Caballeronia sp. TF1N1: one gene and its partners. The protein of the gene in region 1 binds, or shares a complex with, the protein of each later gene. Links are inferred from orthologs where the notes say so. Each region holds a gene or a part of one and is shown in the gene's direction. Other genes may lie near its edges.

Region 1 (7,480 bases):
GTTGCTGATGGACAAGGCGGGCGCGCGCATCCGCTACATTCACGCGGAGCAGTACGTGTCCGACGTGGTGAAGGCGTATCAGCGCAAGGCGTTCGACGACTTCAAGCGTTACTACCATTCGCTCGATCTTTTGTTGATCGACGATATTCAGTTCTTCTCGGGCAAGTCGCGTACGCAGGAAGAGTTCTTCTACGCGTTCGAGGCGCTGGTCGCGAACAAGGCGCAAGTCATCATCACGAGCGACACGTATCCGAAGGAAATCTCCGGTATCGACGACCGTCTGATCTCGCGCTTCGATTCCGGTTTGACGGTCGCCATCGAGCCGCCCGAGCTGGAAATGCGCGTTGCCATTCTGATGAGAAAGGCGCAGTCCGAAGGCGTGAGTCTTTCCGAAGACGTCGCGTTCTTCGTCGCGAAGCATCTGCGCTCGAACGTGCGTGAACTCGAAGGCGCGCTGCGCAAGATCCTCGCTTATTCGAAGTTCCATGGCCGCGACATCACCATCGAGCTGACCAAGGAAGCGCTCAAGGATCTGTTGACGGTGCAGAACCGCCAGATCTCGGTGGAGAACATTCAGAAGACCGTCGCGGATTTCTACAGCATCAAGGTCGCCGACATGTATTCGAAGAAGCGGCCGGCCAACATCGCGCGCCCGCGCCAGATCGCGATGTATCTGGCGAAGGAACTGACGCAGAAGAGTCTGCCCGAGATCGGCGAGCTTTTTGGCGGTCGCGATCACACCACCGTGCTGCACGCCGTGCGCAAGATCGCGGCCGAACGCGGCACGGATGCGCAGCTCAATCACGAACTTCACGTGCTCGAACAAACGCTGAAGGGTTGAGCCGGCGCGAACGCGTCGATTATTGCGCCACCGGACCTGTTTATTGGTAAAAACGCCCCCAATTTTCGGGGGCGGTTCCGTTTTAAGGCACAATATAGGTTTAGCTATCCGTGGCCTGGGCGGCTGGCGTCAAGCATTCGCGAGTGACCGGCGGGGGGCCGGCAACGCGTGTTACGAGGTTGTCCGGCGAGCGCGGCGAACCAACCGCTGGTGACAAAACCAGCGGTGGCAAAACCGGCGGACAGGCCGTCACATCAACGAAGGAACTCTATGCAACTGGTCAAGACCGAACGAGACAATCTTCTAAGGCCGCTGCAAACCGTGAGCGGTATCGTAGAACGCCGCCATACCTTGCCGATCCTCGCCAATCTGCTGATCACCAAGAACGGCGCCGATGTGTCGTTCCTCTCGACGGATCTCGAACTCCAGATCACCACCCGCGCCGATTTCGGCGTTGGCAGCGACCAGATCGCCACCACGGTCGCCGCGCGCAAGTTGCTCGACATTTTGCGCGCCATGCCGCCGGGTGAGGTTGCGCTCGACTTGTCCGACAAGCGCCTGACCGTGCGCTCCGGCAAGAGCCGCTTCGCGCTGCAGACGCTCGCCGCGGACGAGTTTCCTACCGTCAACCAGGCTACAGACTTCGGCGCGAGCCTTTCGGTTCCGCAGAAAACGTTTCGCCAGTTGCTCGGCATGGTGTATTTCGCCATGGCCCAGCAAGACATTCGCTATTACCTGAACGGCATGTTGCTCGTGGTGGATGGCGACCAGTTGATGGCCGTCGCAACGGACGGTCACCGTCTCGCGTTCTCGTCCATGAAGATCGACGGCGGCACGTTCCCGCGTCAGGAAGTCATCATCCCGCGCAAGACCATCCTCGAATTGCAGCGTCTGCTGGAAGACATCGACGACACGCTCAAGATCGACATCGCCGCGACGCAGGTGAAGTTCAGTTTTGGCCAAGTCGAACTCGTGTCGAAGCTCGTCGAAGGCAAGTTCCCCGACTTCCAGCGCGTGATTCCCAAGGCGCACAAGAACACATTCGAAATCGGTCGCGAAGAACTGCAGCGCTCCCTGCAGCGCGCGGCCATTCTCACGTCGGACAAGTTCAAGGGCGTGCGGTGTCTGGTCGAGCCGGGTCAGCTCAAGATCATGTCGACCAACGCCGACCAGGAAGAAGCGCAGGAAGAGCTGGAAATCGCATATCAGGGCGATACCGTCGACATCGGTTTCAACGTCACGTATCTGCTCGACGTGCTTGCGAATCTGAAGGTCGACACGCTGCAAGTGAGCCTTGGCGACGCCAACTCCAGCGCGCTCATCACAATTCCGGAAAACGAGGAATTCAAGTATGTCGTGATGCCAATGCGCATCTGACGCGTTCAGGTACCACGAACACACCAAGGGGCGGCTCGCCCCTTTGGCGTTTTTAAGGTGTTTTGAAAAGTTTCGAGCAGTAACCGAAGCAGCGACGCAGAACCGGAAAATTCCATGACTGAAAACACAAATTCGCAACCCGACAACAGCTACGGCGCATCGTCCATTCAGATCCTCGAAGGTCTGGAGGCCGTGCGCAAGCGCCCGGGAATGTATATCGGCGATACGTCGGATGGCACCGGTTTGCATCACCTCGTTTTCGAAGTGCTGGACAACTCCATCGACGAAGCGCTGGCCGGCTATTGCGACGACATCCACGTGACCATCCACGCGGACAACTCCATTTCGGTGACGGACAACGGCCGTGGCGTGCCCACCGGCCTGAAACGCGACGACAAGCACGACCCGAAGCGCAGCGCCGCCGAGATCGTGATGACCGAACTCCACGCGGGCGGCAAGTTCGACCAAAACAGCTACAAGGTGTCGGGTGGCCTGCACGGCGTGGGCGTGTCGTGCGTGAACGCGCTGTCCGAATGGCTGCGCCTCACCGTGCGCCGCGACGGCAAGAAACACTTCATGGAGTTCGCGCGCGGCGTGGTGCAGAACCGCGAGCTTATCGAAGAGAACGGCGTGCAGTATTCGCCCATGCCGGTAGTCGGCGACACCGAGAATCGCGGCACCGAAGTGCACTTTTTGGCGGACGCGACCATCTTCGGCAATGTCGAATTCCACTACGACATTCTCGCCAAGCGCATGCGCGAGCTTTCGTTCCTGAACAACGGCGTGCGCATTCGCCTGACCGACTTGCGCACCGGCAAGGAAGACGACTTCGCTTTTGCGGGCGGCGTGAAGGGCTTTGTCGAATACATCAACAAGCAGAAGCAGGTGCTGCATCCGAACGTGTTCCATGCAACGGGCGAGCGTGAAAACGTCACCGTCGAAGTGGCCATGCAGTGGAACGACAGCTACAACGAAAGCGTGCTCTGCTTCACCAACAACATTCCGCAGCGCGACGGCGGCACTCACCTGACAGGCTTACGCGCCGCGATGACGCGCGTGATGAACAAGTACATCGCCGACCACGACATCGCGAAGAAAGCGAAGGTCGAGACGAGCGGCGACGACATGCGCGAAGGGTTGTCGTGCGTGCTGTCGGTGAAAGTGCCTGAGCCGAAGTTTAGTTCGCAGACGAAGGACAAGCTGGTGTCGTCGGAAGTGCGCGCGCCGGTCGAGGAAATCGTCGCGAAGGCGCTGGAAGATTATCTGCAAGAGACGCCGATCGACGCGAAGATCATCACGGGCAAGATCGTCGATGCCGCGCGTGCGCGCGATGCCGCTCGCAAGGCGCGCGAGATGACGCGGCGAAAGGGCGTGCTCGACGGCGTCGGCTTGCCGGGCAAGCTTGCGGATTGCCAGGAGAAGGACCCGGCGAAGTCGGAAATTTATATCGTCGAGGGTGATTCGGCGGGCGGCTCGGCCAAGCAAGGGCGTGACCGGAAGTTCCAGGCAATCCTGCCGTTGCGCGGCAAGGTGCTGAACGTTGAGAAGGCGCGCTTCGACAAGCTGATTTCATCCGAGCAGATCGTGACGCTCGTGACGGCGCTGGGTTGCGGCATCGGCAAGGATGATTACAACCTGGACAAGCTGCGCTATCACCGCATCATCATCATGACCGACGCGGACGTGGACGGCGCCCACATCCGCACGCTTTTGCTGACGTTCTTCTATCGGCAGATGCCGGAGATCGTGGAGCGCGGGTACATCTATATCGCGCAGCCGCCGCTTTACAAGATCAAGGCGGGCAAGGACGAGCGGTATATGAAGGACGCGCACGAGCTCAACCAGCATATGCTGAAGCTCGCGCTGCAGGGTTCTGAACTGGTGCCGAGCGAAGGCGCGGACCCGATTTCGGGCGATGCCTTGGGCGAACTCGCGCGTGCGTATTTGCTGGCCCAGGCGGTGATCGATCGCATCAGCCGTATTTACGATGCCGCCTCGCTCGAAGCGGTGATGGATGGCACGGTCATCGATTTGTCGACGCAGGAAGCGGCGGAGGCATCGGCGAAGGCGCTCGAAACGAAGTTGCGTTCGGACCCGTTGAAGCCGGAAGTGACGGTCGAGGCGGCATACGATCAGGTTCGCGAGCTGCGTTCGTTGCATATCAAGCGGCGTCACCATGGCAACGTGAAGGTTTCGGTGTTCGATGAAGATCTTCAATTGACCGCCGACTACAAGCAACTCGTTTCCACTGCCGATACCTTCAAGGGCTTGATTGGCCAAGGCGCGTTGATCAAGCGCGGCGAGCGCTCGATGGCCGTGCTGGACTTCAAGAGCGCGATGAAGTGGCTGATCGCGGATGCGGAACGCAACGTCAGCAAGCAGCGTTACAAGGGCTTGGGCGAGATGAATCCCGGACAGCTTTGGGAAACGACGATGGACCCGGCCGTGCGGCGTTTGCTGCGCGTGCAGATCGAGGACGCGATTGCGGCCGACGGCATTTTCACGACGCTCATGGGCGACGATGTGGAGCCGAGACGCGCGTTTATCGAGAGTAATGCGTTGCGGGCGGGGAATATTGATGTTTGAGGGGTAGGTAGCGCGACGCTATCACTCCGAAACCGTAAGTACCGCGCGCGAGGTCTCACGCGCTGGCACTTACGGTTTTTTTATTGAACGCCAACGCCATACTCCCACCCAAAACGCACGGACCTGGTTCCGCCGCGCCACCCGCAGACCCGCGTACACTTTCGGTTTGAACCGAAAATCACTTCGCCGCATTCCGTCGCGGCTACGTGCATCACGCAACAACGAGAAATCCGACATGTTCACCTGCCGAAACCAGTCCTGCGACGCAACGTGGGACGTCTCAGACGTCGTCATCAAGAATGAAGGTCAGGGCCTGCTGTTCCGCTGCCCGATGTGCGGCGCGCGCAATTACGTGACGCGCCACGACGCACCCGATGGCGCCATCACCTACGAGCAGGTCACCGAAATCCCGCCGCGAGGCGCGCAATAACCATGGCGACCGATACCTCATTCAGCAGCCTGCCGCTCAACGAAGCGATGCAGACGAATCTGCAGCAGCTCGGCTACACATCGATGACGCCGATCCAGGCCGCGAGCCTGCCGCTCGCACTCGCCGGTCACGATCTCATCGCGCAGGCGAAAACGGGCAGCGGCAAGACCGCCGCCTTCACGTTGCCGCTGCTCGCCAAACTCGATGCGCGTCAGTTCGCCGTGCAAGCGCTCGTGCTTTGCCCAACTCGCGAACTCGCCGATCAGGTCACGCAGGAAATCCGCCGCTTGGCTCGCGCAGAAGACAACGTGAAGGTGCTCACGCTATGCGGCGGCACGCCCATGCGTCCGCAGATCGCGAGTCTCGAACACGGCGCGCATATCGTCGTGGGCACGCCGGGACGCATCATGGATCACCTTCAGCGCGAAACGCTTTCGCTGAATGGCATACGCACGCTCGTGCTCGACGAGGCCGACCGCATGCTCGACATGGGCTTTTTCGACGATATCGCTTCAGTCGCGCGTCTGTGTCCGAAAGACCGTCAGACCTTGCTGTTTTCGGCGACGTATCCGGAGGGCATCGCGAAATTGAGCCAGCAGTTCCTGCGCAATCCGCGCGAGATCAAGCTCACCGAACAGCACAGCAACGCGAAGATCAAACAACGCTTCTATCAGGTCGAGGATCACGAGCGTCTGCATGCAGTGGGTTTGCTGCTGGATCACTATCGTCCCGTCAGCACGCTTGCGTTCTGCAACACGAAGCAGCAATGCCGCGACTTGCTCGACGTACTGCGCGCGCAAGGCTTCGAGGCGCTCACGCTGCATGGCGAACTCGAACAGCGCGAACGCGATCAGGTGCTCGTGCAATTCGCCAATCGCAGTTGCTCGGTGCTGGTCGCGACCGATGTCGCCGCGCGCGGGCTGGACATCACGCAACTCGAAGCGGTCATCAATGTCGATGTGACGCCGGACCCTGAGGTGCACGTGCATCGCATCGGGCGCACGGGGCGTGCGGGCGAGGAAGGTTGGGCGCTGTCGCTTGCGAGCATGGACGAGATGGGACGCGTCGGCGCGATCGAAGTGGCGCAGCGCAAGGAAGTGGAATGGTATCCGCTAGCGGAGCTGACATCGGCGGAACCCGGGCATCTGAAGCCGCCCATGGCGACGCTCCAAATCCTCGGCGGCCGCAAGGACAAGATCCGTCCCGGCGACGTGCTCGGCGCGCTGACCGGCGAAGCGGGCTTCAAGGGCGAGGAGATCGGCAAGATCAACGTGATGGACATGGTCACGTACGTGGCCGTTCAACGCGGTATCGCCGATGATGCCGAGCGCAAGCTGGCAGCGGGGAAGTTGAAGGGGCGGAAGGTCAAGGTGCGGCGGATGTGAGTCCGGTGAGTCGCCAACGAGCTAGTTAAGGAAATGTAGCGTGAAGGGTTGTCCTCCAAGCGAGCCCGCCCGACGCGCCCCGCAGCGCCGCACCGCGAATTCACGGAAGCGAGCCGCGCGCGCGAAAGCTTTGCAGATTCAGCGTATCCCGGCCTTCACGCGGGTTTCCAAGCAACTGCAAACGTGCGGTGCAACGGCGCCGTGCTCGACCCTCAAACTTTCCTCTGCGGCTCGACTGAAATCCCATCCGACGACGTCACCTTCGACGTTCTCGCCGTCACCAGCCGCAATCCGCTCGCCACGCTTCCCACGCCCGCGAACGCCGCTCCAAGCGACAACGCGAGCGCCGGACCATGCTTCCCCGCGATGCTGAAGCACAACGCGACGAGCGCCGCGCCGGTGGCCTGTCCGATCAGCCGCGAAGTCGCGATCGTGCCACTTGCGCCACCCGCGCGTTCGCGCGGCGCGCTCGACATGAACGCCTTCAGATTCGGCGACTGAAAGAAGCCGAAGCCCGCGCCACAGATCGCCATGCGGATGCAGATTTCGAGCACATGCGGTTGCGCTGGCAGCATCGCGAGCGACACCATTCCCACGCATAGAATCGCGAGCCCGACGCCGCCCAGCAAACCCGGCGCGTGCCGATCCGACAAGCGTCCGGCGATCGGCGCCATCAACGCGACGAGCGCTGACCACGGCGTCATCAGAAAGCCGGTTTCCACCTGACTGCGACCGAGCACGCTTTCGAAGAAAAACGGCAACGACACGAACGCGAGCCCTTGCGCGGCAAACGAGCAGATCGCGGTCATCGTGGAGAGCGCGAACATCGGGCGGCGGAAGAGATCGACGGGTAGCATCGGC
Region 2 (7,562 bases), on another replicon or contig:
GCCCGAACTGCTGGCCCGCATCCGCGCGGTGCTGCGCAGAAAGGCGGGTTATGCCACCTCGCGTCTCGGCGACGAATCGATCAATCTCAACCTCGACCAGCGCACGCTTACGTGCGGCGAGACATCCGGCGTGCTGTCGGCGAAGGAGTTCGCGCTGATGCACGCACTCATGGAGCGGCCCGGCACCATCTTTTCGCGCGATCAACTCGAAGACCGGCTTTACGGCTGGGGCAAGGAAGTCGAAAGCAACGCTGTCGACGTGATCATCCATTCGGTGCGCAAAAAGTTCGGCGCAGCGGTGATCCGCAACGTACGCGGCCTCGGCTGGACCGTGATGCTGGGACAGGCGGGACGCGACGAAGCGAAGTGAGGGCGTGTCACGCGTAAGGGTCGTCGGGGCGACGGGGGATCGATCCGCAGAAGGTCATGCTGTACGCGTGGTCGCTTTCCTCGACCTGACGCATGCGGCGCTCGAGTTCGGCGTGATCGCCCGACGAGGCAAAGTAGTCGTCGTGCGAATGGTCGTCGGTGGCGGAAAAGAATCTGGAAAGACGTTCGAACATGATGCGCTCCTTAGGCGGACGGTTGGCGACGGCCTGCGCTCGGAATACAGTATGGCTCGTCGATGGAAACCAGAATAAGGCGCGCGAATTAGCGTTGAATGATGGCTCGCACATGCAGTCGCCAGCACAGAGTTGAGCCTGCGAAACATGTACGCCAGCGCACGCGAATGGGCTGCCGCGTCGCACCATCGCGTGGTATCTTCTTTCACACAGGTTTCACACAAGGATGGATGTACAGCAGCGCGTTTGCCCTTTCCGTCGAACGTCTCTCGTGAACGCCGCCATGAACGAAGTGCCTCGTACTCTCAGTGCCCGCGACCGCGTCGAACTGCTTTGCTGGCTGACGTGCGGCAGCCTCGGTGCGTACTATCTCAACGGCGACTGGCCCGCGCCGTCATTTCATGTCGAAGCCGCGCGCAAGTGGCTCGATCGGCATCAACGCGAAGCCGACTGGCTTGCTATCGCCAAACTCTCTGCCATTGCACGCGATCTTGCCGCGCGACATTGCGCTATCCTCGAATCCGACTGGGCGCGCGAAGCGGTCGAAGAGATTTTGGACAGCGAAGACCTCAACTTCAATTCGGGCGTGGTGCGGCCCATTCTGGAGGATTGCCGCCGGGCGTTGGCGGAGAAGCGGGTTTCGGAGTAGACGATTAACGTACGCGAGTCGTGAGGGCGGTCGCGCCGCCAACCGCAGGCCGCTAGCGCCACGTGCTCTATCTAGCGAAATATAGGAAAGTATAAGGTAGTCGAGATATACTACGCTATATATTGTTATAGAGTCATAGTCATGGATCCGGTTCGGAACCCATTTGCGCCCGGCGCCGGTAGCCAGCCGCCCGCACTCGCTGGGCGCGAAGCAATCATCGAGGACGCACGTATCGCCATTGAACGCGCGGTGCTCTGTAAGCCCAGCCGTTCGCAAATGTTTCTGGGCTTACGCGGCGTAGGCAAGACCGTGCTGCTCAACGCAGTCGAAGCGCTCGCTAATCAGCGTGGCCACGTCACTTCCATGATCGAGGCGCCCGAGAACAAATCGTTGGGTGAGCAACTGCTGCCACGCATGCATCAAGTGCTTCGAAAACTGTCAGTCGCCGCGAATGCCAAGGCGAAGACATACGACGCGCTGCGAGCGTTGAGGTCGTTTGCCTCCGCATTCAAGTTGGAATATGGCGATGTCTCAATCGCGGTGGATCCCGAAGTAGGAGTCGCGGACAGCGGCGACCTCGAGAATGATCTTCCAGAACTGTTCGTGCGTATCGGCGAGGCCGCTAAAGCTGCCGGTAAAGCCTGGACGCTCCTGATCGATGAAGTCCAGTACCTAAGCGAAAAAGACTTAGCCGCTCTCATCGTGTCATTGCACAAGATCAACCAGGCGCGCTTGCCCGTGCTGTTTTTCGGCGCCGGCTTGCCACAGGTCGCGGCCCTGTCGGGACAAGCCAAATCGTATGCGGAGCGGCTATTTCACTACCCGGAAGTCGGTGCTCTGCCTGAGGACGATGCCAAGGCCGCGATCCGTCAACCAGTGAACGACGAAGGCGCCGTTATCGACGATGCTGCTCTGAAAGAGATTTTCCTCAAGACGAGAGGCTATCCCTACTTTCTGCAGGAGTGGGGCCATCAGTCCTGGAATCTCGCCGTCGGCGACACGATTACCGTAAGCGACGCAAGGCGCGCCGAGTCGACAACGCTCAAGCGTCTGGACGAAGGGTTCTTCAAAGTTCGCTTCGATCGCCTGACGCCCAAGGAACGCGAATACGTCATTGCCATGGCGAAATTAGGCAGTGGCCCTTATCGTTCGTCCGACGTTGCGGACGCGCTCGGCGAAACCCCGCAGAGTCTCGGTCCTCGCCGCGCGCAGATCATTAACAAAGGCATGATCTACAGTCCGTCCCATGGTGATATCGCGTTCACCGTGCCGATGTTCAATGACTACCTGATTCGCAATTTAAGCATTCTTGGCTGACCGGGCTGCGGATTTGCGCCGAGCGCCGCTAGGGACATAAGGCAGACTAGCGCGAATCACTGTATGAATGTACAGTATGCGCATTTTCCGCGTTCTTCGCGCCCGCGCATGTTTAGCCACGTCCTTCGCACGTCGTCGTCTTCCGGCCTTGTCGGCACGCGTCCGTTCTAGGCAATGGACACGCCCGCCACGCCCACGACTCGCCGTATCGCGCATCTGGACATGGATGCGTTCTTCGCCTCCGTCGAATTGCTGCGCTATCCCGAACTGCGCGGTCAGCCGGTGGTGGTCGGCGGCGGACGCAATGCCATTCCCGAGACGCTGGCCGATGGCACACGCCGCTTCAGAAAACTGCGTGATTACGCGGGGCGCGGTGTCGTCACCACCTCCACTTACGAAGCGCGCAAGTTCGGCGTGTTCTCGGCCATGGGCATGATGAAGGCCGCGCAACTCGCGCCCGACGCCATTCTTCTGCCCACGGATTTCGAGTCGTATCGCCATTACTCGCGGCTCTTCAAGACAGCCGTCGCGGCGTTCACGTCGCAGATAGAGAATCGCGGCATCGACGAGATTTATATCGACGTGACCGACATGCCGGGCGATTCCGCAAGCATCGGCCGGCGCATGAAGGACGCGGTGCACGAAGCCACCGGGCTTACGTGCTCGATCTGCATCGCGCCGAACAAGCTGCTGGCGAAGATCGGCTCGGAGCTCGACAAGCCCGACGGCCTGACCATCCTGACGATGGACGATCTCCCCACACGCATCTGGCCGCTCGCGGCGCGCAAGGTGAATGGCATCGGGCCCAAGGCGAGCGAAAGGCTGGCGGCGCTCGGTATCGCGACGGTGGGTGACATTGCCGCCGCCGACCTGGGATTTCTGCAGACGCATTTTGGCGGCACTTACGCCGCATGGCTCGCGCGTATCGCGCAGGGACAGGACGATCGGCCCGTGGTCGTGAGTTCGCAGCCGAAGTCGATGAGCCGTGAGACCACGTTCGAGCGCGATCTGCATCCGAAGAACGACCGCGCGAAGCTCTCCGAGGCGTTCACGGGGCTGTGCAAGAAAGTCGCCGACGACCTACAGCGCAAAGGTTACGTAGGCCGCACGGTCGGCATCAAGCTGCGTTTCGACGACTTCCGCACGCTCACGCGTGATCTGACCATTCCCGTTTCCACCGACGACCCCGTCGAGATTCGCCGCGCCGCTACCGAATGCGTGAAGCGCATTACGCTGGATCGACGGCTGCGGTTACTCGGCGTGCGCGTGAGCGCGTTGAGCGTGCGCGGAGAGGACGGCGGCTTCATCGAACCGATTCAAGTGGAACTGCCGTTCGACTGAGGCGTTAAGCGCCAAAGGGAATAAGCAAATCGCGGATCGTTCGTTGGCGGCACGGCCGCGACGAAGTAGATTGGCTGTCTTTGCGCCGTTCAAGAACATCGTGACGACCCTCGCACCGACCCTCGAAAGTTCGACCCAAGCCGCCGATCGATCCATCGACGAATCCATTCAAATTCGCGCCTTCGACGCGCCGCTCGGCGCCGAGGTCATCGGGCTCGATCTGAGCAAGCCGCTCTCGCAAGCCGATTTCGCGCGCATTCATCGCGCGCATCTCGATCATCACGTGCTCGTGTTTCGCGACCAGCGCATCACGCCGGAACAGCAGGTCACGTTCAGCAAGCGCTTCGGGCCGCTGCAAATTCACGTGCTCAAGCAGTTCGCGCTCGCCGGGCATCCGGAAGTGCTGATCGTTTCCAACGTGCTCGAAAACGGCAAGCCGATCGGTCTCGGCGATGCCGGGCACTTCTGGCACTCGGACCTCTCGTACAAGGAAACGCCGAGTCTCGGCTCACTGCTGCATGCGCAGGAGTTGCCGAAAGTTGGCGGCGATACGCTGTTTTCGAATCAGCATCTTGCGTGGGATACGTTGCCCGAGCATCTGCGTCGCGCAGTCGAAGGACGCCGCGCGGAGCATACCTATCTTGCCAAATACGCCGAGTTGCAGAAACGCAGTCCGTGGCGCCCGAACCTGACGCCCGAGCAAATCGCGCAGGTCAAACCGGTGGTGCATCCCATTGTGCGGACGCATCCGGAGAACGGGCGTCGCGCGCTTTTCGTGAGCGAGCACTTCACCACGCGCATCATCGACATGCCGGAAGACGAGAGCCGCGCGCTCCTCGACGAAATCTTCGCGCATAGCGTGAAGCCGGAGTTTCTTTACCGCCACGAGTGGCGCAATCACGACATGGTGTTCTGGGACAACCGCTCGGTCATGCACTTGGCCGCCGGCACGCCCGACGACGAACGCCGCAAGCTGTATCGCACGACCATTGAAGGCGACGCGCCGTTCTGAGCGCTTATTTCACGGGGTTTTCTCACATGCATTCTCGTTTCGGGAAGCGTTCGTTGCGCGTGCTCGCCGCCGCGCTCGTCGTCTCGTTGGGCTGTTCGGCGACCGCGCAGGCGGAAGGCACGTTGCGCGTGGCCGAGCAATTCGGCGTGGTTTATCTGCTGCTCAACGTGGCGCGCGATCAGAAATTCATCGAGCAGGAAGGCAAGAAGCAAGGCGTCGATATCAAGGTCGATTGGGCCAAGCTCTCGGGTGGCGCGAGCATCAACGACGCGTTGTTGTCCGGCTCCGTGGATATCGCGGCGGCAGGCGTCGGTCCGTTGCTCACGATCTGGGATCGCACGCACGGCAAGCAGAACGTGAAGGGCGTGGCGTCGCTTGGCAATCTGCCGTATTACCTCGTATCGAACGATCCGCGCGTGAAGACCATCGCCGATTTCAGCGATAAAGATCGAATAGCGGTGCCGGCCGTGGGCGTCTCGGTGCAGTCGCGCATTCTGCAATTCGCGTCGGCCAAGCAATGGGGCGACAAGCAGTACGATCGCCTCGACAAGCTCACGCAAGCGGTGCCGCATCCGGACGCGGCGGCGGCCATCATCGCGGGCGGCACGGAAATCAACGCGCACTTTGGCAATCCGCCGTTCCAGCAGCAGGAACTCGCGGGCAATCCGAAAGCGCATATCGTGCTCAACTCGTATGACGTGCTGGGTGGGCCGAGTTCGGCCACCGTGCTCTATGCAACGGAGAAGTTCCGCAATGAGAACCCGAAGACGTATCGCGCTTTCGTCGATGGCCTCAACGATGCGGCGCGCTTCGTCACCGCCAATCCCGAGAAGGCGGCCGACATCTATTTGCGCGTGAACAACGCGAAGCTCGACCGTGATCTGCTCCTCAAGGTCATCAAGGACCCTGCTGTGCAGTTCAAGGTCCAGCCGCAGAACACCTTTCCGCTTGCGCAGTTCATGCATCGCGTGGGCGCGATCAAGAACGATCCCAAATCGTGGCAAGACTACTTTTTCGACGATCCCGTGACGCGCGGCGGCAGTTGATATCGAGTTGATATCGTGCTGACTGCTTTCCATATTCGCAAAGATTGGTTAGGCGAACGTGCCGCCCTGACTATGCTTGAGGATTGCATTCAGGCATAAGATCATGGCGGCGAATCCCCAAGCCATTTATCCGCGCGAACCCCAGCCCGAAGCCGGGACGAGCGACAAGCTGCTGTCGGCCAGAAACGTTTCTCTCGAATACCGCACGCCCGAAAGGCTCGTGCGGGCCACGCACGATGTCAGCTTCGACGTCTATGGCGCCGACCGCTTCGTGCTGCTCGGCCCTTCGGGCTGCGGCAAATCCACCTTGCTGAAGGCCGTCGCGGGCTTTATCGAACCGGTGTCGGGCAGTATCGAAATAGCCGGTGAGCGCGTGAAGGGGCCGGGCGCGGATCGTATCGTCGTGTTCCAGGAATTCGATCAGTTGCCGCCGTGGAAGACGGTGCTGCAAAACGTCGCGTTTCCGCTGCGCGTCGCGCGCAAGCTCAGTCGCGCCGAGGCACGCGAACGCGCGCTCCATTATCTCGACAAGGTAGGTTTGGCGCGTTTCGCGGATGCCTATCCCCATACGCTCTCGGGCGGCATGAAGCAACGTGTGGCGATTGCACGCGCGCTTGCCATGCAGCCGCGCATTCTGCTGATGGACGAGCCCTTCGCCGCACTCGATGCACTCACGCGCCGCCGCATGCAGGAAGAGTTGCTGCGTCTGTGGGGCGATGAGCGCTTCACACTCATGTTCGTCACGCATTCGATCGAAGAGGCGTTGATCGTCGGCAATCGCATCTTGTTACTGACGCCGCATCCGGGACGCGTGCGCGCCGAACTGAATAGCCATCAATACACGCAGGAAAGTCTGGGTCGCGGGGAGTTTCAGCAAAGCGTCGCGCGCATTCATCGCTTGCTGTTCGAAGAGGAGGCCGCGCAATGAGCACGCCGCATCTCGCTGCGCCGCCGGTACGCCCGGAATATGAAGTAGAGCCTGCCGCGCCCGCGGACATTCAGTATCAAAGCGAAGTCAAACTGCCGCTCGCGCGGCGGATCGCGGACATGTCGTGGCTGCGCAAGACGCTGATTGCGCTGGTGCTCATCGGCATTTGGGAAATCGCCGCGCGCTTCGTCGATAACGATCTTTTACTGCCGACGTTCAGCGCAACGGCCGTTGCGTTCGTGCAGGGGATCATCTCGGGCGAGCTCATCGACAAGGTTGCCATTTCAATGTCGGTGCTGTTGCGCGGTTATTTGCTCGGCGCGGCGCTCGCGTTCGTCTTGACGTCGCTTGCGGTCTCGACGCGCATTGGCCGGGATATCTTGTCGATGCTCACGGCAATGTTCAATCCGTTGCCGTCCATCGCGCTGTTACCGCTGGCGTTGTTGTGGTTCGGCCTTGGCACGGGCAGCTTGTTGTTCGTGCTGGTGCATTCGGTCTTGTGGCCGCTCGCGCTCAACACCTATTCGGGTTTTCAGGCGGTGCCTTCGACCTTGCGCATGACAGGGCGCAATTACGGGCTGACGGGCTTGCGTCACGTGGTGCTGATTCTCGTGCCTGCCGCGTTGCCGTCGATTCTTGCCGGCTTGCGAGTGGGCTGGGCATTCGCGTGGCGGACCTTGATTGCAGCGGAGCTTGTCTTCGGCGC
Region 3 (7,370 bases), 2.4 Mb from region 1 along the record:
TTCGGCGTGAATTTCGGTTTCCCGTATGAGATCGATGGCGAGGCGAAGCTGCTGCGCGTGTTCACCACGCGCGCCGACACCATCATGGGCGTCACCTTCGCGGCGATCGCGGCGGAGCATCCGCTCGCCACGCGCCTTGCGCGCGACAACGCGGACTTGCAGGCGTTCATCGAGGAATGCAAGCGCGGCGGCGTGGCGGAAGCCGATGTCGCCACCATGGAAAAGAAGGGCATGCCCACCGGTTTCTTCGTCACGCATCCGCTGACGGGCGAACAGGTCGAAGTGTGGATCGGCAACTACGTGCTGATGTCCTACGGCGAAGGCGCGGTCATGGGCGTGCCCTCGCACGACGAGCGCGATTTCGCGTTCGCGAAGAAATACGGCTTGCCGATCAAGCAGGTCATCGCCGTCGAAGGCAAGACTTATTCGACCGATGCCTGGCAGGAATGGTATGGCGACAAAACCGCCGGGCGTCTCGTCGACAGCGGCAAGTACGACGGCATGACGACCGAGGAAGCCATCAACGCGATCGCCGCCGACTTGAAAGCGAAAGACTTCGGCGACAAGCAGATCACCTGGCGTCTGCGCGACTGGGGCATTTCGCGTCAGCGCTACTGGGGCACGCCGATTCCAATCATCCATTGCCCGAGTTGCGGCGACGTGCCGGTGCCGGAAAAAGACTTGCCGGTCGTGCTGCCGGAAGACCTCGTGCCGGACGGCACGGGCAATCCGCTCGCGAAGTCCGAAGCGTTCCTGAACTGCGCGTGCCCGAAATGCGGCGCGGCGGCGAAGCGCGAGACCGACACGATGGACACCTTCGTCGATTCTTCCTGGTACTTCTCGCGCTACAGCGCGCCGGACGCCAAGACCATGGTCGACGAACGCACCGATTACTGGATGCCGATGGACCAGTACATCGGCGGTATCGAGCACGCCATTCTGCACTTGCTGTACTCGCGCTTCTGGACCAAGGTCATGCGCGACATGGGCCTCGTGAAGTTCGGCGAGCCCGCGAAGAATCTGCTCACGCAGGGCATGGTGCTCAACGAGACGTTCTATCGCGAAGACGCGGCGGGCAAGAAGACCTGGTACAACCCGCTGGATGTCACCGTCACGCACGACGACAAGGGCCGTCCCACGGGCGCGACCTCGAACGCGGACGGTCAGCCGGTCGTGCTCGGCGGCGTCGAGAAGATGTCGAAGTCGAAGAACAACGGCGTGGACCCGCAGACGCTCATCGACCAATACGGTGCGGATACGGCGCGTCTTTTCGTTATGTTCGCCGCGCCGCCGGAGCAATCGCTCGAATGGTCGGGCGCGGGCGTGGAAGGCGCGAGCCGGTTCCTGCGCCGCGTGTGGCATTTCGGACACGACAACGCTGAAGCGCTGCGTCAGCACGCGAAGCTCGATGCATCGAAACTCAACGATGCCGATCGCGCGCTGCGCCGCGAAATCTATACGGTGCTCAAGCAAGCCGACTTCGACTACGGCCGCCTGCAGTACAACACGGTCGTTTCGGCCGCGATGAAGATGCTCAACGCGCTCGAAAGCGCGAAGCAGTCGAGCGACGGCGTGCTCAACGAAACCTTCAGCGTGCTGTTGCGCGTGCTGTATCCGGTGGTGCCGCACGTCACGTTTCAGTTGTGGTCGGAACTCGGTTACGCCGATAGCTTCGGTCCGCTGCTCGATGCGCCGTGGCCGAAGGTCGACGAAGCCGCGCTCGAACAATCGGAGATCGAACTCGTGTTGCAAGTCAACGGCAAGGTGCGTGGCGCGCTGACGGTCGCGAAAGACGCATCGCGCGAAGACATCGAAAAGGCCGCGATCGCGCACGAGATGTTCGAGAAGTTTGCCGAAGGGCGTGCGCCGAAGAAGGTCGTCGTGGTGCCGGGACGCCTCGTCAACGTGGTCGTCTGATGATGAGCGCCAAGGGAGTGGATGTGACCGGAAAACGAGTCGAGGCAACCGGCATGGGCAGGCGTTCGTTTCTGGCGCTGCTTGGCGGCGCGCTCGCCGTATCCGCGTGCGGCTTCCAATTGCGCGGACAGCAGGACTACGCGTTCAAGCGGCTCTCCATTTCGGGCGGCACGCCGCAAATGGTCGCGCGGCTCGAACGCATGGTGCAGGGCGGCAGCGATACGGTCATCGTCAAGGCAGGCGAGAAGCCGGACGCTACTTTGTCGCTGTCCGAGGGCACGGGCATGGGCACGCTGAGTCTGAATTCGCAGGGCGTGGTGCAGGAATACGAGCTCGATTTCCGGCTGACGTATTCGCTGCTCGGCGCCGACGGCACGTTGCTGATTCCGCCTAGCGTCATCGCGCTGAATCGCGCAATGACCTACAGCGACCAGTACACGCTCGCGAAATCGCAGGAAGCGACGCTGCTCTACAACGACATGCGTAACGACGCCGTCGATCAGTTGACGCGCCGGCTTGCCGTCGTGCGTTCGCTGCATCCGGCGCCGAGCGAGCAGACGCCGGGCATCGCGCCACGCGCGCCGTTGCCGACGCCGCCGCTTTGATCGCGCGCGCTCATCGACCATCATGCAGTTGAAGCTCGACGCGCTCGAAGCGCACCTCGCGAAAGGTCCGAAGGGTCTGTACGTCGTTTATGGCGACGAGCACCTGCTCGCGCAGGAAGCGTGCGACCGCATCCGAGCCGCGGCGCGCGCGGCGGGTTTCACGGACCGAACGGTGTTTACCGTCGAGCGCGGTTTCGACTGGAGCGGGTTGATCGGCGCGACGCAGTCGATGTCGCTCTTCGGCGACCGGCAACTGATCGAATTGCGCATCCCCACGGGCAAGCCGGGCAAGGAAGGCGCGGAAGCGTTGAAGACGCTCGCCGCCGCCAATAACCCCGACATCCTCGCGCTCGTCACCTTGCCGCGTCTCGATGGCGCGACGCAGAAGTCCGCGTGGTTCACGGCGCTGATCGGCGCGGGCGTCGCGCTGAAAATCGATCCAGTGGAACGCGCGCAACTGCCCATGTGGGTCGGTCAGCGGCTTTCGTTGCAAGGCCAGCGTGTGGCGCCAGGCGAAGAAGGGCGGCGAGCGCTTCTGTTCATCGCCGAACGCGTGGAGGGCAATCTGCTCGCGGCGCATCAGGAAATCCAGAAGCTCGGGCTGTTGTATCCGCAAGGCGTATTGAGTTTCGAGCAGATTCACGATGCCGTGCTGAACGTCGCGCGCTACGACGTCTTCAAGCTCAACGAGGCCATGTTGACCGGCGATATCGGCCGGCTCGCGCGCATGCTCGACGGTCTGAAGGGCGAAGGCGAAGCCGCCGTGCTCGTGCTGTGGGCGCTGGTCGAAGAGGTGCGTACGCTGCTGCGTATCAAGCGCGGCGTGGCATCGGGCAAACCGCTCGCCACGCTCATGCGCGAGAACCGCGTCTGGGGTCCGCGCGAACGGTTGATCGGCCCGGCGCTTTCGCGCGTGACCGAGGAAGCGCTGGAGAAGGCGCTTTCGCTGGCGGCGCGGCTGGATCGGCAGGTGAAGGGGCTGTCCGGGAGCGCGGGCAAGCGCGGCAGCGAACCGCCGCCCGATCCCTGGGCCGGCATGTTCGAGCTAGCCATGGCTGTCGCGCATTCCAGCAAGGCCGCGCATGCCGTCGCCGTTGCGCCACCGGCGCGAGTTCGTCGCTAGACGCTTGAGCGGGCGCTGTTGCAATACGCTTAACCGCTTAGAATGATTTTTTCAGCGCTCGCCGTTGTTCGGGCGGAGCGCGATATCCAGACATTGCGGATGCCTGCGGCCCGCAAAGAGACACATGATGAACATCGATCACTACATGGCCGACCTTGGCCGGCGCGCGCGCAAGGCGTCGCGTGCCATGGCGCGGGCATCGACGGCGGCCAGGAACGCGGCGCTGCATGCGGTGGCGCTCGCTATTGCCGAGGAACGCGAAGCACTCAAAGCGGCGAATGCCCGCGATCTCGCCCGCGCGCGCGAGAAGGGTCACGACGCGGCGTTCATCGACCGTCTGACGCTGTCGGACAAGGCGCTCGACACGATGGTCGAAGGCTTGCGACAGGTCGCGGCGCTGGCCGATCCCATCGGTGAAATCAGCGGGCTCAAGTATCGGCCGAGCGGCATTCAGGTCGGGCAGATGCGCGTGCCGCTGGGCGTGATCGGCATCATTTATGAATCGCGGCCGAACGTGACGATCGACGCAGCCGCTCTGTGCCTCAAGTCGGGCAACGCCACCATTTTGCGCGGCGGTTCCGAGGCGCTGGAATGCAACACGGCGCTTGCAAAGCTCATCGCCAAGGGCCTCGAAACGGCCGGCTTGCCGCAAGATGCGGTGCAGGTCGTCGAGACGGCGGATCGCGCGGCGGTCGGCAAGCTCATCACCATGACGGAGTTCGTCGACGTGATCGTGCCGCGCGGCGGCAAGAGCCTCATCGCGCGGCTCATGGAAGAAGCGCGCGTGCCCATGATCAAGCATCTCGACGGCATCTGCCACGTTTATGTCGATGACCGCGCGGATCTCGCCAAGGCCGCGGTGATCTGCGACAACGCGAAGACGCACCGCTACGGCACCTGCAACACGATGGAAACGCTGCTCGTCGGGCGAGGCATCGCGCATGAGGCACTGCCGGCGCTCGCGCGCGCGTTTCAGGCAAAGGATGTCGAACTGCGTGTGGACGGACTTGCGCGCGCGGTGCTCGAAGCGGCGAACGTGGGTTCGCTCGTCGATGCCACCGAGGTCGACTGGACCACGGAATACCTCGCGCCGGTTCTGGCGATCAAGGTCGTCGAGGACCTCGATGAAGCGATCGAGCACATCAACATCTACGGCTCGCATCATACGGATGCCATCGTCACCGAAGACCACGACCGCGCCATGCGCTTTTTGCGCGAGGTCGATTCGGCGAGCGTGATGGTCAACGCATCGACCCGTTTCGCCGATGGCTTCGAATTCGGTCTCGGCGCGGAAATCGGCATCTCGAACGACAAGCTGCACGCGCGCGGACCTGTCGGGCTGGAGGGGCTGACGTCACTAAAATACGTCGTGCTCGGGCGCGGCGAAGTGCGTCAGTAAGGTTACGCGATGCTCTGGATCAAATCGCTGCATATCGTGCTGGTCGCGTCGTGGTTCGCCGGGCTTTTCTATCTGCCGCGCATTTTCGTGAATCTCGCGATGGAAAAGGACGCGGCTGCAACCGCTCGCTTGCTGCTCATGGCGCGCAAGCTGTTTCGCTTCATGACGTTCATCGCGGTGCCCGCCCTGGCGTGCGGGCTTTGGTTGTGGCTCGTGGTAGGCATTGGCGCGGGGCAGGGCTGGCTGCATGCGAAGCTCACCGTCGTTGCGCTGATCATCGTTTATCACGCTTATTGCGGGCGCTTGCTGCACACGTTTCAACGTGGCGAGAATAAGCGGTCGGACAAGTGGTATCGGATGTTCAATGAATTGCCGGTGCTGGGTCTTTTAGGCGCGACGTTGCTTGTCGTGGTCAAGCCTTTTTAGCTGCTTGCCATTTTCACGCGTCGCGCTGTTCAAGTAGCGCTAGCGCCATTTCGCCGAATACTTCCGGCCGTCCCTCGAAGAAGCGTTGCACGACTTTCGTTTCAAGCATCCACGCGCGTAGCGCTTCTCTCTCATCCCGGTTATTCGCCAACCGGACAGCAGCCTCAACGTAGTCGTCCACAGTCGTTGCGACCATCCATTCCGGCATCGACGCGCGTGCGAACATCGCGCCGTCGATATGCTCGAACACTTCCGGTCCCGTTTTGCAGATACCGGGCAAGCCGACGGTGAAGGCATCCACGATTCCGTTTGTGTTGCCGAAGGGAAAGGGGCTCAGGAACATGTCCATGTTGGCGAGCTGTTCGGCGTATTCATCGTAGGGCAAGAAACCGTGGATCGTGAATGAGCCAAAAGGAAGATACTCGCTCAGCACGCGATTCAGGTGCATCAAGGTGAACACCTTGCTGCCGCTCACAATGAAATGCAGATGCACATGCGGCCCTGCCCGCTGCACGATTGCCCTGCAGGCAGTGAAGAAGGACGGATTGAACTTCATCGGCGTCGCGGCGATGGCAATGTCAGTGTGGTTCTTGCCAACCGGCGTGCGGGCCGGAACCGCGCTCAATAAACTTGATGCGATATAAGGCTGTCCGTCCTTCGGCAGCCGCATGAGTTTTTCGCTGAAGCAAGCCGGGTCGCCGACATAATCATCTTCGACACTGGCGTAGTCGATGCAGTCCGAATGCGTCGTCGCCGGGTGCCCGAGCGCCGCAATTTGCAGCGGCGCGACGCGGATGTTTGACAAGAAAATGGTCAGAACCGACATGCCCACGCTCGGCATGTACAGCACGCTTGGGTGCTCCGTTTGCGCGAAGTCGCGAATGAGGCGGACTTGGTCGAGCACGTTGGCGCCTTCCGGGAGATCGATAGTTCGATCGAATACCCGACGACCCGCATCGTCGATAGAGCGAGGTGCGCAGAACGCGACTGTTTCGAAGCAACGTCTTGCCGCAGCGAGCGTTGCGGAATGCGTTCGCACGATCGAATGCCCGCTGTTGAAACTTTCCGCGACGACCAGCATGAGCGGAGGTGCGTTCCGTTCGCGCTCGGGTGGTGGCTTGGTCGTATCGAGATCGGTCAGCCCGAAATTCGCAAGACCCAGGCGCACGAGACCGTTGATGCCTTGTTTCACGGCATGTCGGTTTCCCTCGGTGTAAGTGCAATGCATATACAGCGCCCAGAGACTCGTCAGATCGAGCGGCGGCGACTCATTCAGTTTGTCGATCGAGCCGGTCAGCCATTCGAGCAAGCGGATGCGTCGTGCACACGCAACCGCGCTGCCGCCGAATTGTTCTCCTCCGATACCGATGGCAAGACTCAACGCCGAAGCGCGGTCGGCGTTCCAAAGTTGCGCGATATCGAGGTCGATGCGTGATTCCGGGCTGTACAGAATGCTCAGGCGTCGAGCGGTGTCGGCAGAAAGAGTGGATGCGTCGGCGTTGCTTTGACGACGAGCAAGCAACTCACGCACGAAATGGTCGGTATGACCGGGCGACGTGGCAGCCGCGATGCTCCAGATGAGCGAACGCTGCGCTTGCAACGATTGCAAACGAACGTCGGTCCAGGTGAATCGCGGATTCACGAGCATGCTTCCTAAAGCATGACAAACGCGGCTGGCGAAATGCTCGTCCGACTCGGATCTATTGGCGAACGCTCGGGCGTCGCCGTGGGACATGAGGTCGGCCAGATTCATATACGGAAATCTTGCCAACCGTTCCGAGAACTTGCCGAACAGGGCGAGAGCTTCATCGAAGTCTTCGCCATTGATACAGGACTCGAAACGTTCAAGTGAAAATACGCCGCTGGTTTCCATTTGCTCTACTGATCACTTAATCGCTGA

Evidence for each region.
Region 2: the proteins of dnaN (region 1) and dinB are in contact, whole or in part, in a solved structure (PDB 1OK7), measured with the Escherichia coli proteins. The link is inferred for Caballeronia sp. TF1N1 from one-to-one orthologs.
Region 3: the proteins of dnaN (region 1) and holA are in contact, whole or in part, in a cryo-EM structure (PDB 8GIZ), measured with the Escherichia coli proteins. The link is inferred for Caballeronia sp. TF1N1 from one-to-one orthologs.

What each region holds. Positions count from the first base shown.
Region 1 is NZ_CP084626.1:96-7,575, forward strand. Bases 271-3,164 are described here. They hold dnaN (DNA polymerase III subunit beta), read left to right. Parts: upstream 271-1,111; coding sequence 1,112-2,218; downstream 2,219-3,164. Other genes in these bases: gyrB (DNA topoisomerase (ATP-hydrolyzing) subunit B), read left to right, coding at 2,333-3,164. Also shown: more of gyrB, read left to right, coding at 3,165-4,804; LDZ28_RS00020 (hypothetical protein), read left to right, coding at 5,040-5,234; ATP-dependent RNA helicase DbpA, read left to right, coding at 5,237-6,619; LDZ28_RS00030 (MFS transporter), read right to left, coding at 6,832-7,480. UniProt on the Escherichia coli protein: Confers DNA tethering and processivity to DNA polymerases and other proteins. Acts as a clamp, forming a ring around DNA (a reaction catalyzed by the clamp-loading complex) which diffuses in an ATP-independent manner freely and bidirectionally along dsDNA.
Region 2 is NZ_CP084627.1:1,218,074-1,225,635, reverse strand. The notes cover bases 1,811-4,786. They hold dinB (DNA polymerase IV), read left to right. Parts: upstream 1,811-2,703; coding sequence 2,704-3,870; downstream 3,871-4,786. Other genes in these bases: LDZ28_RS19620 (TauD/TfdA family dioxygenase), read left to right, coding at 4,025-4,786; LDZ28_RS19630 (ATP-binding protein), read left to right, coding at 1,811-2,529. Outside these bases: LDZ28_RS19645 (response regulator transcription factor), read left to right, coding at 1-370; LDZ28_RS19640 (transcriptional regulator), read right to left, coding at 378-563; LDZ28_RS19635 (hypothetical protein), read left to right, coding at 847-1,212; more of LDZ28_RS19630, read left to right, coding at 1,354-1,810; more of LDZ28_RS19620, read left to right, coding at 4,787-4,882; LDZ28_RS19615 (ABC transporter substrate-binding protein), read left to right, coding at 4,909-5,928; LDZ28_RS19610 (ABC transporter ATP-binding protein), read left to right, coding at 6,032-6,856; LDZ28_RS19605 (ABC transporter permease), read left to right, coding at 6,853-7,562. UniProt on the Escherichia coli protein: Poorly processive, error-prone DNA polymerase involved in translesion repair and untargeted mutagenesis. Copies undamaged DNA at stalled replication forks, which arise in vivo from mismatched or misaligned primer ends.
Region 3 is NZ_CP084626.1:2,414,578-2,421,947, reverse strand. The notes cover bases 1,811-4,594. They hold holA (DNA polymerase III subunit delta), read left to right. Parts: upstream 1,811-2,544; coding sequence 2,545-3,645; downstream 3,646-4,594. Other genes in these bases: LDZ28_RS11240 (glutamate-5-semialdehyde dehydrogenase), read left to right, coding at 3,773-4,594; lptE (LPS assembly lipoprotein LptE), read left to right, coding at 1,971-2,522; leuS (leucine--tRNA ligase), read left to right, coding at 1,811-1,917. Outside these bases: more of leuS, read left to right, coding at 1-1,810; more of LDZ28_RS11240, read left to right, coding at 4,595-5,044; LDZ28_RS11235 (CopD family protein), read left to right, coding at 5,054-5,470; LDZ28_RS11230 (hypothetical protein), read right to left, coding at 5,484-7,343. UniProt on the Escherichia coli protein: Part of the beta sliding clamp loading complex, which hydrolyzes ATP to load the beta clamp onto primed DNA to form the DNA replication pre-initiation complex.